3 regions of the Peteryoungia algae genome follow, and region 3 is predicted to be linked to each of the others. Evidence: predicted binding sites of a transcription regulator. Region 3 holds the regulator's gene; each other region holds the start of a gene.
The links. Region 3 encodes PhoB, which activates phosphate uptake and scavenging genes when phosphate is short. Its sites were predicted from a motif close to TGTCATNNANCTGTCAT; they were not measured.

Region 1 (5,559 bases), 370 kb from region 3:
TTCCAGCCGTTCAATCCGAGAGCTGGGTCGTCTAGGGCGTCCAGCATGAGCTGGTTTGAGCCGGGCTCGATGCCATAGAGCTTGCTTTCAAACCTGTCGGCAAATTTCTGCAGATCCGCGAAGTCGCGTACGCCTGCCTCGTAGACATAGGATGGCACCGCAAACGTGTATTTCGCGCCCTGCAGATTGACCGTGACAGTCTCGACGGAACCCTCCTCAAGATAGGGCTTGGCATAGGTGATCATTGCCGGGTCCCAATAGCCGAGGAACACATCGAGGTCGTTGTTCTTCATGCTGAGGTAGATCACGTCGATGCCCAGAAGCGATGATTGCGCATCATAACCGAGTTGCTTCAACAGCGTCATGCCGATGCCGGTGGTGAAGGCGAGGTCATTCCAGCCCGGTTCAGCCAGACGGACCGTCTGACAGGTCGCGGGCTCCGCAGCCCGGGCAGAATGAGGTCCTGCCGTCACTGACAGGGCGGCCAATGAGGCGACAAGCGCGGACTTGGAGGCAGATTTCTTCATGATCCCGGTTCCCCGTTCCTGATTTTATACGAACGGTCATTTAATTGACCGCTCGGTCAAGTCTTGATCTTTTGGGATAGATTGTCAATGACAGGCGGACTTTGCAGAGATGACATCATGGCGAGACTTTCCAGGATCAGCGAAATCCGGCGCAGGGAACTGCGACATGCCGCCTATTGCGTCCTGCAAACCGAGGGTGTGGCCGGCACGACGCTTGAGAAGGTCGCGGCCTATGCCGGCGCATCGAAAGGCATCGTGTTGCACTACTTCCGCAACAAGGAAGAGTTGTTCGAGCATGCGATGCGCGAGGCGAACGGCGCCTTGCGGCTGGCGGTGGTCAAGCGGCTACGCGATGCCCGCGGCCCGCGAGAAAGGGTGATGGCGATCATCCTTGGGAATTTCGAGGAGGAATTCTTCAAGCCTTCGATCAGCCATGCCTGGCTGTCGCTCTGCGCCGAAGTTCCACGCGAGCCGCAACTCGCCCGTCTTCAAAAGGTCTTTCATGCCAGAATGCGCTCCAACCTCTTGTCGGCGCTTCAGCAGCTCATGGCTCGCGAGGAAGCCGAGGAATTGGCGCTTGGCATTAGTGCGCTGATCGACGGATTGTGGCTGCGCATGGGGCTTGAGCCCGGTTCGGTGACACGTGAGAGCGCCTTGAAGCAAACACAGCTCTATCTGGACCAGCAACTGAAGCGTCAAACATAGAGATCCGGTTGCGCAACCGGGCTTTCGAACGAGCGGCGAAGACATCGAAATTGGGGAGTTCGTGAGGAGCAGCTTCAGTTGAGACGACGCACAGAACCGTCGCCATCCCCTGCCTTAATGGCCGCTCTCGTCAGCCTGGCCGGCGAAAGCCTTCGCGCGGTGCTATCAGGATTGGTGAGATTATCTGAGCGCACATAGGTGGCCGGCCGTGCTTATTGCGCCTTCTGCCGCAGCCGGTCGGTCGCAAGCTCCATCAGAAGAACGATCGCGAAGATCACCAGGATGATGGTCGAGGCATTGCGATACTGGAAAAGGTCGAAGGCGACTTTCAGTTCCTGGCCGATTCCCCCGGCGCCGACGAGGCCAAGCACGACCGACGAGCGGACCGCCTTTTCCAGCGCAAACTGCGAAGTGTTGATCAAGGACGGCATGATATCGGGCACAACCGCGCCGGAGAGAACGGAGAACCGGCCGGCGCCGGCGGAGAACAGGGCTTCCTGCGGCTCCTTGTCGGCATCCTCGATCGCTTCGGCGAAGAAGCGTCCACAAAACCCGATCGTATCGATGATGATGGTCATGGTGCCAGCGACGGCGCCAAGCCCGATGGAGGCGACGAAGAGCAGTGCCCAGACCATGTCGGGCACTGTGCGGAACAGCGAGATCATCACCTTGAAGACGTGTCGGAAGGGTCCGATAGGCGACAGCGTGCGCGAGGCGAGCCAGGCAATCGGCAAACTGAGCAGCACGCCGATGACAGTGCCGACAAAGGCGATCTGCAGCGTCTCGATCGTGCGCCAGATGACGCGCATCAGGAAACCGGGTTCCAGGCTCGGCGGCAGCATGCGCTCGATCAGGTTTGCCATTCTCGGAGCGCCGTTGATCAACTGGTTCGGTGTCGGCGCGACCTGCGTGGCCGAGACGATCAAGATCGCACCAAGAGCGACCAGGACGGCAAAGGCAAAGGGCGAGGCACGGAAGAAGCGGGCGGGCACAGCATCACGCATGGAAGACACCCTCCAGGCGTTCGCGGTCCACATCGGCCACCGGGAGGTCGAAATGTACGCGGCCGGCCTTCAGCGCGACGATCCGGTCGGCGAAGCTCAACGCATGATCCATGTCGTGGGTCGTATAGACCAGCGTGATGCCCTTTTCGCGCACGAGGTCGGAAAACAGCGCCATCACGTCGCGGCCCGCCGTCGGGTCGAGGCTGGCAGCCGGCTCGTCGGCGATCATCAGCCTAGGCTTGCGCACCAGGGCGCGGGCAATGGCGACGCGCTGCGCCTGACCGCCCGAAAGTTCGTCGGCGCGCGCGGTCGCCTTGTGGGAAAGTTTCACCTGGTCGAGCGCATCCATCGCCTCTTCGCGACTTTCACGCTCGGCAATCGCCTGATGCCAGGCACGCCAGGTGCCGGGAAGGCCGAGCTTGCCGTGAACGACATTGGTCAGCACCGACTGGCGGCGAACAAGGCCATGATGCTGGAAGACGAAGCCGATCTGCTGGCGCATGCGCTTGAGCTGCGACCCGTTTGGCGTGCGGCAAAAGGCTTCGCCAAGCGTCGAGATCTCACCATCGCAGAATGCCGTGTGGCCGATCAGGCACTTGAGCAGCGTCGACTTGCCCACTCCGTTGGCGCCGACAAGCGCCACACGCTCGCCGCTGCGGATGCGGATGTCGACACCGGAAAACACCGGTTTTCCGTTCGCATATCCCTTCTTCAGGCCCTGCGTGCTGATAACGTCCATCATCTTGTTCTTTCTGCGGATATGGCGAGGGGCCGGCGCTGATCGCGCCGGCCCGATGGCGGGATCGGGGCCAATCCGCTCAGTTGACGAAGTCGTTGAAGGTGTCGACGCCGATCGTGCGATACATCGAGCGGACGTAGTCGTAATCGCTGTCCTTCACATCGGCCAGGAAGAAGCCTCCCTTGAACTTCTGATTGTCGTCGCCGGTGAGCACGGCGGCCATCAGGTCGCTTCCCTGTTCGACAAAGGCGGTGCGGATCTTGGCAACGATCTCTTCCGGCAGATCCTTGCGGGCAACGAGGATGTCGTTCGGCAGGTCGCGGCCACGGGCAAGAACGGCGAAGGCAACGTCCGGGAAGGCTTCGCGGATCGAGTTGAGGTGGCCGAAGTTGAGGCCGATGGCCGCGATGTCGCCACGGATCAGGGCTTCCGCCGCGACGTTGCGGGCGAGGATCACAGGCTCGTAGTCCTCATTGTACTTGATGCCGAAATCGGTGAGCGCCTGGGCGGGGCCAAGGTGCTGCGAGGTGGAGCCGACGGAACCGAAGGAGACCTTCTTGCCCTTGAGGTCTTCCAGCGAACGGATCGGGCCATTGGCGAGCACGGCGATCTGGGCGAAGTAGTCCGGACGCTGCCAGGCGACGACGATCTCCGGCTGGGCGAGTTCCTTCATGACGACGTATTCGGCCGGACCCGTAAGGACGAGGTCGACCTGTCCGGAATTCAGGGCTTCGACGGCAGAGGTGCGCGAGCTGACCGGAAAGAGCTCGATTTCCAGGCCGGAGGCCTGCTCAAGCGCTTTTTGAAAGCCGCCGAATTCCTGCTGCAGGGCTTCCATGCCCTCGATATCGGTAACAGCGAACTTGATGCTCTCGGCCGCGGCCGGCGCGAGAGAGACCAGAGAGATTGCGCAGGCTGCGAGAAGGGAGCGGATCATGATATCTTCCTTTGCTGTATAGACAGGAGCATCTTCTGCGACTATCCCTAGCGACCAGACGTGACGGGCACGTGACAATTTTCCGCCCCGGGACGAAAACGAGACAGAGAGACGCGATGAACTGGACCATCCGCAACGGCACCGTGCTGGGCGCCGAGAGGCTCGAACGCAGCGATTTCTTCATCGACGGCGGCATTCTGTCGGACAGGGGCAATGGCGGGCGCGAGATCGACGCTGCAGGCCTGCTCGTCCTGCCGGGCATCGTCGACATCCACGGTGACGGCTTCGAGCGGCAGATCATGCCGCGACCGGGCGTGCGCTTCGACGTCGGTCTGGCACTGCGCGACACCGACCGACAACTGGTGGCCAACGGCATCACCACTGCCTTTCACGGCGTGACGGTGTCCTGGGAGCCCGGCCTTCGGTCCCTGCAGGCCGCCGGCGACTTCGTCACTGCACTTGCCACCGCCCGCCCGCATCTGGCCTGCGACACCCGCCTGCACCTGCGCTGGGAAACCTTTGCACTCGATGCGCTACAGCAGGTGATCGATTGGCTGTCGCTCGACCCGAAGCCGCTCGTGGCCCTGAACGACCATACGACGGGATCGGTGCTGAAGGGCACGATTGCCCGCAAGATCGGCCAGATGGCGGAACGCTCCGGTTTGTCGCGCGACGACTACATGGCGCTGCTCGACAGGGTCTGGGCACGGCGCAAAGATGTGGCCGGTGCCATCGAAGAGCTCGCCACAGCAGCGCGCGAGAACGGCAACGTGCTGCTCGCCCATGACGAGGCCTCACCCGACGAGCGCCGGCACTTCCGTGCGCTGGGGGCAGTATCGTCGGAGTTTCCGCTGACGCTGGAGACGGCTGCCGAAGCGCGGGCCGCCGGCGAACATGTCATCCTCGGCGCGCCCAACGTCGTGCGCGGCGGCAGCCACAATGGCGCGCTTGACGCAACGACGGCAATCCGCGACGGGCTTTGCACCGTGCTTGCGTCCGATTACCACTATCCGTCACCCCTCCATGCAGCCTTCCGGCTGGCATCCCCCGAGGATGCAGACTTCGCCAGGGCCTGGCACCTCGTGTCAGCCAATGCCGCTGCCGCTGCCGGCCTTGCCGACCGGGGACGGTTCGAGAAGGGAAAACGCGCCGACGTCATCCTCGTCGATGCGAAAGACATCCGCCACCCGAAGGTGGTGGCAACCTTCGTTGGCGGTCGGCTGGTCTATTCGGCACTTATTCTGTTAGAGACCGAATCCGCGATTGCCTCGGCTGCCGCCTGAACCGGAAACCATCATGCTCGACACGCCTGAAATCCCAATCACCACCTTCGATGGGCTGGTCTTTGGCCCGCGGAGCGACATGCCGATCTGGCAGCAGATCCGCGACCATATCCTCGGCCTGATCGAAAGCGGGACGTTGAAGCCAGGCAGCCAATTGCCCGGAGAAACGCATCTCGCCGCAAGCCTCGGCGTCACCCGCATCACGCTGCGCCAGGCCCTGCAACAGTTGCAGAACGAGGGGCACCTAACGGCGCGCAAGGGTGTCGGCATCTTCGTGCGCAGCCCGCCGGCAATCTTCTCCGTCCGCGATGGCCATCCGTTCCGGGAGAATATCGAGACCCATAGCGCGCCCATCACCACCGAT
Region 2 (5,559 bases), 1.8 Mb from region 3:
AAACTTCGAATTTGATCAAGGGCTTGGGTAAACTGCTTGGCCATGCCAAGAACAGTTTGGGCAAATACTGTCCAGCGGTCGGATTGGGTCAATAAAAAAAAGTCTACGCCAAAAATGGGGGGTGCTGCAATAGCGCCCCCCATCAAATCATGTCTATGGATGTCCGCGACCGGGAGCCGCGCGAGCTCAGCTGCTCGGTGCTGCCTGCTGGCGATTGGTGTGCTCGGGGAAGAAACTCTCCACTCCGTAGCCCTCGCCGAACATGACATCGTGCTGCAGCAGGCGGTAGTCACGGATCAGCGGATCCACCTGACCGGACATCGCCCAGTCGGCCTGAGCCTTGTTGTTGCGGCCTATCAGCTGGTGCCGGTCGATGACCGAATAGCGTTCCGCGACACGACCGAGCATGCCGGTATAGTAGGGGTGACGATAGCCAGCCATGCGGACGATGTAGTAGGGCAGCTGCGACGGGCTCACCGAGCCGATATCCTTCTGTGCGCCGCGCTTGGATGACCAGATGACGAGCGGCGTTTCGTGCTCGCGCTTCATGGTGGCAACCGATGCCTTGCGGGTCGCGACCACGTTCGCCATGTAGCCGCTTTCCGTGTAGACGGCATTCAGCGGCGGCAAGTGGTCGCCGAAGAGCACGATGATTGTCTCGCGACGGCGCTTCTTGGCCCAGTCCATCAAAGCCTTGAGGCTCTGATCGGCTTCCTTCACCCCTTGCGTATAGGTTGCAAGCGAGTTGGTGCTGGCCTCGGAGAGTGTGGGCGCATCGACCGCGATCGTGTTCTTCTTGTAGCGGTTATGCTCGTAGGGGCCGTGGCCCTGAAGGGTGACCGCGAAGAAGAAGAACGGCTGATCCGTATTGTCTGCTTCCTTGATGATGAAGCGCGTCAGGTCTTCGTCAGAGGCGAAGATGCCGCGCTTGCTCATGGCCGGCATGTTGTCTTGCGAGTGGAACTCCTCGAAGCCCAGCGACTGATAGACGTTGGTGCGGTTCCAGAACCAGCCCTGGAAGGGATGGAAGGCTTTGGTCACATAGCCCTTGGACTGGAAAAACGTGGCGAGCGAGGGAACCGGTCGACGAATATACTGCTGATAGGGAATGCTGCCATAGGGCAGGAAGGCATTCGAGAAGCCGGTCAGCGACTCGAACTCGACATTGGCGGTCATGCCGCCGAATTCGGGCGAGAAGACCTGGCCCGATTGAGCCGCGCGGATGGTCGGCATGGGATCGGCGGAGTAGCGCACGCTGCTCATCCTGGTCGGATCCCAGAGGGACTCGCTCATGACGACGATCACATCGGCCTGGCGTCCGGAGAAGAAGGAAGCCGGCAATAGATCGGTCTGCATGTCGGTGATGGCCAGGTTGCTGTAGCCGTCGGGCGCGCTGACGTTTGCCATTGGCACGTTGAAGGCAAACGCCATGAGGAAGCCGTTGTGCCGATAGTTTTCCTTCTGGTCCCACATCATGGGCACGATGTTGAGGCGATCGCGGAAAGCCGAAAACGTCATCGGATCCATCAGGGATGCAAACCCGATGAGAAGCGGGAGGGACAGGGCAAGGCGCGTTCCGCGGCCCGACAGGTTCAGCTTGGGAAAGACCTTGCGGCTCTTCCAGATCAGTGCCGCGAAGGCGACGATGAAAACAACGCATCCGACCGCAAGGCCAACGGCCTTCAAGGGCTCGGCTGCGACCATGGCTGGCAGGAGTTCCAGGATCTGGCGGCCGAAAAGGAGATCGCTCGGGAAGAGCGGGTCCGACAGGAACTGCTGCTTCTGTCCGGAAAAGAAGGCAGGCAGGAGCAGAAGGGGACCGACGAAGAGCGCCGATTGATGGGCCTTGCCGATCATGGCGTCGGCACAGAGGAGAACGAGGAAGACCACGCCTGTGGCGACCAGACCCGGTCGGTTGAACGAGGTCATGTATTCGACGATGTCGGTCACGCTTCCGCGGGCAAGGACCTCGCTGATGAAAACGATCGCGACAGCAATCAGCGCCGTGTTGACCCACTGAATGAGCAACTGCACGATAAAGGACGCGCCGGACTCCCGTTCACGGGTCGCGCCCACGGCGTTGAACATGTTCGCAACAATCGATTTCGGGTTGGTCTGAACCACGTCGAACTCCGGGGCATGGGCGGTGTCATGAAAGCTTCGCATAGGTGTCACACAAACGTCATGAATGCTACATGAACCGTGACGCATGAAGCTTGGTTCCCACAATTCCGGGGGGATTGGTCAGCCGCTGCGGACATGGCAGATGACGACTGCGAGAAGCGACGTTGCGATCCGATCTGCGAGGGGCTAAATCGGTGTCATGAGCGAAGCAAAGAAAATCTCAGACGTCCTGCGTATCGCGGTGGCACAGTGCAATCCTGTTGTCGGCGACGTCGCCGGCAATCTCGCCAAGGCGCGTGCGGCACGCGCCGATGCCGCCGGGCAGGGGGCTGACCTGCTGCTGCTGACGGAGCTCTTCATTTCCGGTTATCCGCCGGAAGATCTCGTCCTGAAGCCCGCCTTTCTCGCCGCCTGTCTGCAGGCCGTGGAAGCGCTCGCCAACGACACGGCTGATGGCGGCCCGGGGGTGATCGTCGGGTTTCCGCGCCAGGGCGAGGCGGGACGGCATAATTCCGTCGCCATTCTCGATGGTGGCCGCATCCTCTCCTTCCGCGACAAGATCGACCTGCCGAATTACGGAGAGTTCGACGAGAAGCGCGTCTTCGTGGAAGGCGAAATGCCGGGTCCCGTCAATTTTCGCGGCGTGCGCATCGGCGTGCCGATCTGCGAAGAGATCTGGAACGATCTCGGGGTCTGCGAGACACTGGCCGAAACGGGTGCCGAAATCCTGCTTGTACCGAATGGTTCGCCCTATTACCGCGGCAAGGTCGACGTGCGCCATCAGGTGGCGCTGCGTCAGGTCATCGAAACCGGGCTGCCGCTCATCTTCGCCAATCAGCTTGGCGGCCAGGACGAACTTGTTTTCGACGGCGCGAGCTTCGCCTTCAACGGTGACAAGTCGCTCGCCTTTCAGATGAGCCAATTCGAGGAGACGCTCTCCGTCACCACCTGGAAACGCTCCGATGACGGCTGGCGCTGCGACCAGGGTCCGATGTCGCGCATACCGGAGAAGGAAGAGGCGGACTACCGAGCCTGCGTGCTGGGTTTCCGAGACTATGTCAACAAGAACGGGTTCAAGAGCGTGGTGCTCGGACTGTCTGGCGGCATCGATTCGGCCATCTGTGCGGCCATTGCCGTGGATGCGCTCGGCGAGGAGCGGGTGCGCACGATCATGCTGCCCTATCGCTATACCTCGCAGGAGAGCTTTGCCGATGCCGAGGCCTGTGCCAAGGCGCTGGGTTGCCACTACGACATCGTGCCCATCCAGGAGCCGGTGGAAGGCTTCCTGTCGTCGCTCTCCGAGATGTTCGAGGGCACCGAGAGCGGTATCACCGAGGAAAACCTGCAGAGCCGTACACGCGGCACGATCCTTATGGCGGTCTCCAACAAGTTCGGCTCGATGGTCGTGACAACGGGCAACAAGTCGGAAATGTCTGTCGGCTATGCCACGCTCTATGGCGACATGAATGGTGGCTTCAATCCGATCAAGGACCTCTACAAGATGCAGGTCTATGCACTCTCGGCCTGGAGGAACCAGAACGTGCCGCCGGGCGCTCTGGGGCCGTCTGGCGAGGTGATCCCGCAGAACATCCTCTCCAAGGCGCCCTCTGCGGAGCTGCGTCCGAACCAGACCGACCAGGACTCGCTTCCGCCCTATCCCGTCCTTGACGACATCCTCGAATGCCTTGTCGAGAAGGAAATGGGCGTCGAGGAGATCGTCGCGCGCGGCCACGACCTTGGGACGGTGCACCGGGTCGAACACCTGCTCTATCTCGCCGAATACAAGCGCCGCCAGTCGGCGCCGGGCGTCAAAATCACCAAGAAGAATTTCGGACGCGATCGTCGCTATCCGATCACGAACCGCTTCCGGGATCGCGCGTGAGCGTCAAATTGCGGGCTTTTGCGGCCCTTTATCAATATTGCCAACGTGTGCTGCGCGGGTAATCGAGTTTATTTGCCGTAGCCACTGAAGCTGGCTTTTCGGCGGACAGGGAGTCCAGGATGCGCAGTTCGGTCGAAATCTACGACATGGCGACACGCGAATGCGAGGTTGTCTGGGAGACGGAAGACCTCGTCGAGGCGCCCAACTGGTCGCGCGACGGTGATTTCCTCGTCATCAATGGCGACGGCCTCATCTATGCACTGCCGCTCGACGAAGATGATCCGGCACCGGAACTGATCGATACCGGTTTTGCCGTCCGGCTCAACAACGACCACGGAATTTCACCTGACGGCGCTTCGATCGTCTTTTCCGACCATACACTCCATGGCAAGTCCTGCATCTATCTGCTCGGCGATGGGGATGACGAGCCACGTCAGGTGACGGCGAATATGCCGTCTTATTGGCATGGCTGGTCGCCGGACGGGAATGTGCTTGCCTATTGCGGTGAACGGAACGGGGCCTTCGACATCTACACGATCCCGACCAAGGGCGGGTCTGAGCAGCGGCTGACTTTTGGCGAGGGACACAATGACGGTCCCGATTATTCGCCCGACGGCCAGTGGATCTATTTCAATTCCAGCCGCACCGGCACCATGCAGATCTGGCGGATGCGCACCGATGGCACGGGACTGGAGCAGCTTACTTCCGATGGCTATGGCGACTGGTTCCCGCATCCTTCGCCAGACGGAAGCAAGGTCCTGTTCCTCTCCTATGACGCCGATGTCTCCGGCCATCCCCGCGACAAGCAGGTCCGGCTTCGGCTGATGGATGCCGATGGCGGAAATGTCGAGACGCTGTTCGAGTTCTTCGGCGGGCAGGGTTCGATCAACGTTCCGAACTGGTCGCCGGACGGGACGGCCTTCGCGTTCGTCCGTTACTTTCCGGTCGAGGATTGACCCTGTCGTTTTTGGCCTGTCGAAGCTTGCCGCTTCGGGATACAAGCGATCAGTCAGGTGCCTGCCGAAGGCAGGAGAATCGGGAAGCCGGCGCAATTCCGGCACGTGCCCAACGCTGTGAGGCGGACATGATGCGCAAGGGGAAACCCGACCACTGGAGCGATCCGGGAAGGTGTGCGTCCTGGATGATGCCCAGTCAGAAGACCGGCCTGGCAAGATAGACCGAGCCTGCGCGGACGGCGGGCGGTTGCGCATTGTGGGGATTACGATGCACGACGATCCGAACGAATTTCTCGTCCGGGCAGCGGGTTTTGTCGAGGAAGACAAGGCCGCTGTCTACCGGGCCATCCATACGCGGCGCGACGTTCGCGACCAGTTTCTGCCCGATCCCTTGCCGGATGACGTGGTGCAAAGGCTGCTCGGGGCGGCCCATGCGGCGCCGTCGGTCGGCTTCATGCAGCCGTGGAATTTCCTGCTGATCAGGAGCCCGGGAACGCGCGATGCGGTGTGGGAAGCATTCGCCCGCGCGAATGCCGAGGCAGAACAAATGTTTCCCGAGGAGCGTCGCAGCGCCTATCGCGCCCTGAAGCTCGAAGG
Region 3 (5,559 bases):
TGCGCCGCTTCGTCATCGCCGATCCCTCCGTGATCGGCCAGACCTACCCCTTCGACTTCCTCGCCGGTGGCCGTATTGACGGCTACTACAAGGGTCGCGTGACGATGGAGAGCGCGGCTCTCGATCGCAATGTCTCGCCGGAACAGCTCGTTCTTGCGGACAATTTGAAGGAAGCCGGCATTCTGGTGACGAAGTTCAATTGGGGCTTTTTCACCGCGCCTGACGCATCCGATACGCGTCCGGAGGCCGCAGGCCTCGGTGTCGCCATCATCGGTTCAGCCTATATGATGCTGATCGTGCTGGTGCTGTCGCTACCTCTCGGTGTCGCGACGTCGATCTATCTCGAGGAGTTCGCGCCGCAGAACTGGTTCACCGACCTGATCGAGGTCAATATCGCCAATCTCGCCGCCGTGCCCTCGATCGTCTTCGGTATTCTGGGCCTTGCCGTCCTGATCAATTTTGTCGGCCTGCCGCAATCGGCTCCGATCGTCGGCGGTCTCGTTCTCACGCTGATGACGCTGCCCACGATCATCATCGCCACCCGCTCGGCACTCAAGGCCGTGCCTCCGTCGATCCGCGATGCTGCACTCGGCGTCGGCGCCTCGAAGATGCAGTCGATCTTCCATCACGTCCTGCCGCTTGCCATGCCGGGCATCCTGACTGGCGCGATCATCGGTCTCGCCCGTGCGCTCGGTGAAACAGCGCCGCTGCTCCTGATTGGCATGGTTGCCTTCGTGCGCGAATACCCGGCCGGTCCGCCGGACGGCTTCTTCCAGCCGGCCTCCGCTTTGCCGGTCCAGGTCTATAACTGGACCCAGCGTGGCGACCCGGCCTTCGTGGAGCGTGCCTCCGGTGCGATTATCGTGCTCCTCGTGTTCCTGATCCTGATGAACCTGATCGCAATCATTCTTCGTCGCCGCTTCGAGCGTCGCTGGTAAGGAGTTATATGATGATGAACAATCTCGCGACCAAGATGACCACGACGAAAGCGCCACCCATGACTGAAAGCAAAATCACCGCCCGCAACGTGCAGGTGTTTTACGGTGACAAGCACGCCCTCAAGGACGTCAACATCGACATCCGCCCCCGCTCCGTTACGGCCTTCATCGGACCGTCGGGCTGCGGCAAGTCGACCTTCCTGCGCTGCATCAACCGCATGAACGACACGATTGCGAGCTGCCGCGTCGAGGGAAACATCCAGATCGATGCGGAAAACATCTACGACCCCAAGGTTGACCCCGTGCAACTGCGCGCCAAGGTCGGCATGGTTTTCCAGAAACCCAACCCCTTCCCGAAGTCGATCTACGAAAATGTCGCCTATGGTCCGCGCATTCACGGCCTGGCCCGCAACAAGGCCGAGCTGGACGAGATCGTCTCGATCGCGTTGCAGAAGGCCGGCCTCTGGAATGAGGTGAAGGATCGTCTCGACTCTGCCGGGACCGGCCTCTCCGGTGGTCAGCAGCAGCGTCTCTGCATCGCGCGTGCCGTTGCCGTCAGCCCCGAAGTCATCCTGATGGATGAGCCCTGCTCGGCGCTCGACCCGATCGCGACTGCAAAGGTCGAGGAGCTGATCCATGAACTGCGCGAGAACTTCACGATCGTGATCGTAACCCACTCGATGCAGCAGGCCGCCCGCGTTTCCCAGCGCACGGCTATGTTCCACCTCGGCGAGCTGGTCGAGGAGAACGACACTGACAAGATGTTCACCAACCCGGATGACCAGCGCACCCAGGATTACATCATGGGCCGCTTCGGCTGAGCCCTGACGTCATTCACGGTTGAACTCAATTTCAAGGACGTTTCAAATGGGCTCCTCTCACATCTACTCGGCCTTCGACGAGGAACTGAAGTTCCTGATGCGCCGCATCTCCGAAATGGGCGGTCTTGCGGAACAGATGGTCGCCGAAAGCGTGCGCTCGCTGGTCAATTCCGACGCCGCACTTGCGCAGAAGGTCATTTCTGACGACGTCGTCATGGATGCCATGGAACGCGAGATCGGTGACAAGGCGATCGTGACCATCGCCAAGCGCCAGCCGGTCGCATCAGACCTGCGCGAAATCATCGGCGCTCTTCGCATCGCTGCGGACCTCGAGCGTGTCGGCGATCTCGGCAAGAGCAACTCCAAGCGTGTGGTGGCCATTCAGGCGACCGGCGTTCCGCGCAAGCTCGCCCGTGGCCTCGAACATCTCTCGGACCTGGCGCTTGCCCAGCTCAAGGAAGTGCTCGACGTCTATACGACGCGCTCGGCCGAGAAGGCCAAGTCGATCCGTGATCGCGACGAGGAAATCGACGCAATCTACACCTCGCTGTTCCGCGAACTCCTGACCTACATGATGGAAGATCCGCGCAACATCACGAGCTGCACGCATCTTCTGTTCTGCGCCAAGAACATCGAGCGTATCGGCGATCACGCGACGAATATCGCGGAGACGATCTATTACATGACGACCGGCGCACAGCCGGAAGGCGAGCGCCCGAAGGAAGACCTCACCTCTTCCGTCGGTGCGATCACCGAGTGATGTTGGCCAGCGAGGTTGGTTTTTGATGCAGCCGAAGATAGCCGTGGTGGAAGACGAGGAGGCCCTGTCGGTCCTCCTCCGTTACAACCTTGAAGCCGAGGGATACGAAGTCGAGACGATCCTGCGGGGGGACGAGGCAGAGATCCGCCTGCAGGAGCGGGTTCCCGATCTCTTGATCCTCGACTGGATGCTCCCGGGCGTCTCGGGCATCGAGCTCTGCCGGCGCCTGCGTGTGCGCCCCGAAACCGAGCGCCTGCCAATCATCATGCTGACCGCCCGTGGCGAGGAAAGCGAGCGGGTTCGTGGCCTGGCGACGGGAGCAGATGACTATGTCGTGAAGCCCTTCTCCACGCCGGAACTGATGGCTCGCGTCAAGGCCATGCTGCGGCGTGCCAAGCCCGAGGTTCTCTCCAGCGTCCTGCGTTGCGGGGACATAGAGCTCGACCGTGAGACACATCGTGTTCATCGCAAGAGCCGCGAGGTTCGTCTCGGTCCGACGGAATTCCGGCTCTTGGAATTCCTCATGGCCTCCCCGGGGCGCGTCTATTCCCGGTCTCAGCTGCTGGACGGTGTCTGGGGACATGACATTTATGTCGACGAGCGCACCGTCGATGTGCATGTCGGCCGCCTGCGCAAGGCGCTGAATTTCTCCAACATGCAGGATGTCATTCGCACGGTTCGCGGTGCGGGCTACTCCATGGAAGCCTGAACCGGCTTGCCAGACGATCGAAGGGGCCGCGCGGATCATCCGCTGCGGCCCCTTTTCCTTGTTGGTGCGGGCGCCAAAAGAAAACGGGCCCCGAAGGACCCGTTGGATGTCTCTGTCTCTGGCCGAGGGATCAGCGAGCCTTGCGGCGTTCACTGACCGGCTGATAGGCGAGCTTTGCATGGTAAGTGCAGTAGGGCGCGCTGTCGGCGATTTCGCAGCCGCAGAAGTGGAAGTCGTCCTTCATCGGATCGCCGATCGGCCACTTGCAGGTCCGCTCGGTCAGTTCCGTCAGTGCCAGGCGGCGCGAAATCGGAACAACCACGTTCAGGGAACGCCGAACTTCGACCTCTTCGTAGGCCTCGACCTCGATCTCTTCCTTCAGCATCGTGGCGCCTGCAGCGCGGGTGACGGTGCGGGTGGTCGTGCTGGCTGCCGGGCGGTTCTGGAAACTTGCCGGACGCTGCGTCTGTGCAGGGCGCTTGGCCGGACGTGCTGCAGACGAGTTGCCGCCTGCCTTGGCGCGACCCGGAAGGTTAAGCCGGTGCACTTTGCCGATTACGGCGTTTCGGCTTACGCCGCCCAGTTGCGCTGCAATCTGGCTTGCGCTCAGGCCTTCGGCCCAGAGGCGCTTGAGTCTTTCAACCCTCTCATCAGTCCAGTTCATGCCATTCATCTCCGCCGCTCGCGTCTGTCATGGCAGAATCCGTCACCGTTGCTTCGAATGAATCCGAAACAAAACCGCCTCGATATTGTCGGTGAGCACTTCCGCCGCATGCAATCTGTTAATAAAATTTAACCTAGAGGTCGGCTGACTCCGTGACAAGAGTCGCGGGAATCATCTGGAATCGATTTCGCGGTTTTCCCCAACTTGCTTCCCGAGTGAGTCAAGTATGCAACAGATGGAATCTTCGCCGGCACTCGTCCTGCGCGTGTTGGCCGAAATCGCTCCAACTGCCGCGATTCCTGCAGAAAACGTTGACATTGCAAGGGTGAGTGGGGATAGTGCCCGCGCCGCCGCAAGGCGGCATTTTTAATTTTTTCGGAGCCTCGTGGAGGCCGCACCGTCCGGTGTGACGGATTGTCGAAAAGGATCGTGAACGCCATGGCCGAAGCTACGCCGCTCTACCAGACCTATAATCGGGCGCCGCTGCGTTTCGAACGAGGCGAGGGCGTCTGGTTGGTGACGGAAAGCGGCGAGCGCTATCTCGACTTCGCAGCCGGTGTCGCCGTCACGTCTGTCGGTCATGGTCATCCGCATGTCGTCGGTGCCCTCAAGGACCAGGCCGACAAGGTCTGGCACCTGTCGAACCTCTACGAAGTGCCGGGTCAGGAGGCGCTGGCCAGGCGCCTGGCGGAGGTCACCTTCGCCGAGCGCGTCTTCTTCACCAATTCCGGCGCAGAAGCGCTGGAATGCGCGATCAAGACTGCCCGCCGTTACCACTTCGCCAAGGGGCATCAGGAGAAATTCCACATCATCACCATGGAAGGCGCCTTCCACGGCCGAACCATTGCGACGATCGCCGCAGGTGGCCAGGAGAAATATCTGGAAGGTTTCGGTCCCAAAGCGCCTGGCTTCGACCAGGTGCCGTTTGGCGATCTTGAGGCACTCAAGGCCGCGATCACGGATTCAACGGCTGGCATTCTGGTCGAGCCGGTCCAGGGCGAGGGCGGCATCCGTCCGATCCCTGTCGAAATGCTGCGGGCGCTGCGCGACCTCTGTGACGAGCACGGCTTGCTGCTGATCCTTGATGAAGTCCAGTGCGGCGTCGGCAGGACCGGCAAGCTTTTCGCGCATGAATGGGCCGGCATCACCCCGGACCTTATGGCGGTTGCCAAGGGCATCGGCGGCGGGTTCCCGCTCGGTGCCTGCCTTGCGACCGAGGAAGCCGCTTCTGGCATGAAACCCGGCACCCACGGCTCGACCTATGGCGGCAACCCGCTCGCCATGGCCGTCGGCAATGCCGTGCTCGATGTCGTGCTCGCGGACGGTTTTCTCGACAACGTGCGCGACACGGCGCTGGTCTTCCGCCAGGGCCTCGCTTCGCTGAAGGACCGTTTCCCGGATGTGATCGAGGATGTGCGCGGCGAAGGCCTGATGCTGGGGATCAAGGCCAAGGTTCCGAATACCGACCTTCTGATGGCAATGCGTGACGAGCATCTGCTCGGTGTTCCCGCCGGCGACAACGTGATCCGCCTGCTGCCGCCGCTGACGGTTACGGCAGAGGAAGCGCGCGACGGCCTCGCCCGCATCGAACACGCAGCCGAACAGATCCGCGCCAAAGCTGCAGTCGCAGCCTCTGCCTAAGACAGGACGCTCTCTCATGGCCTCTT

Region 1: QTL56_RS19485 (alpha-D-ribose 1-methylphosphonate 5-triphosphate diphosphatase) is a predicted target of PhoB. The motif match lies at 3,973-3,989, and genes of this name have one in related genera.
Region 2: QTL56_RS05935 (LTA synthase family protein) is a predicted target of PhoB. The motif match lies at 2,148-2,164, and genes of this name have one in related genera.

The regions. Positions count from the first base shown of each region.
Region 1 is NZ_CP128477.1:4,117,577-4,123,135, reverse strand. It holds gene choX (choline ABC transporter substrate-binding protein) at 1-527, opposite strand, end outside; gene betI (choline-binding transcriptional repressor BetI) at 645-1,232, shown strand; gene phnE (phosphonate ABC transporter, permease protein PhnE) at 1,445-2,236, opposite strand; gene QTL56_RS19495 (phosphonate ABC transporter ATP-binding protein) at 2,229-2,978, opposite strand; gene QTL56_RS19490 (PhnD/SsuA/transferrin family substrate-binding protein) at 3,055-3,912, opposite strand; gene QTL56_RS19485 (alpha-D-ribose 1-methylphosphonate 5-triphosphate diphosphatase) at 4,029-5,195, shown strand; gene phnF (phosphonate metabolism transcriptional regulator PhnF) at 5,209-5,559, shown strand, end outside.
Region 2 is NZ_CP128477.1:1,182,734-1,188,292, reverse strand. It holds gene QTL56_RS05935 (LTA synthase family protein) at 187-2,124, opposite strand; gene QTL56_RS05930 (NAD+ synthase) at 2,324-4,006, shown strand; gene QTL56_RS05925 (TolB family protein) at 4,126-4,962, shown strand; cobalamin riboswitch at 5,001-5,189, shown strand; gene bluB (5,6-dimethylbenzimidazole synthase) at 5,231-5,559, shown strand, end outside.
Region 3 is NZ_CP128477.1:3,750,362-3,755,920, forward strand. It holds gene pstA (phosphate ABC transporter permease PstA) at 1-938, shown strand, start outside; gene pstB (phosphate ABC transporter ATP-binding protein PstB) at 974-1,759, shown strand; gene phoU (phosphate signaling complex protein PhoU) at 1,806-2,519, shown strand; gene phoB (phosphate regulon transcriptional regulator PhoB) at 2,545-3,228, shown strand; gene QTL56_RS17815 (GcrA family cell cycle regulator) at 3,359-3,892, opposite strand; gene QTL56_RS17820 (aspartate aminotransferase family protein) at 4,331-5,533, shown strand; gene argF (ornithine carbamoyltransferase) at 5,550-5,559, shown strand, end outside.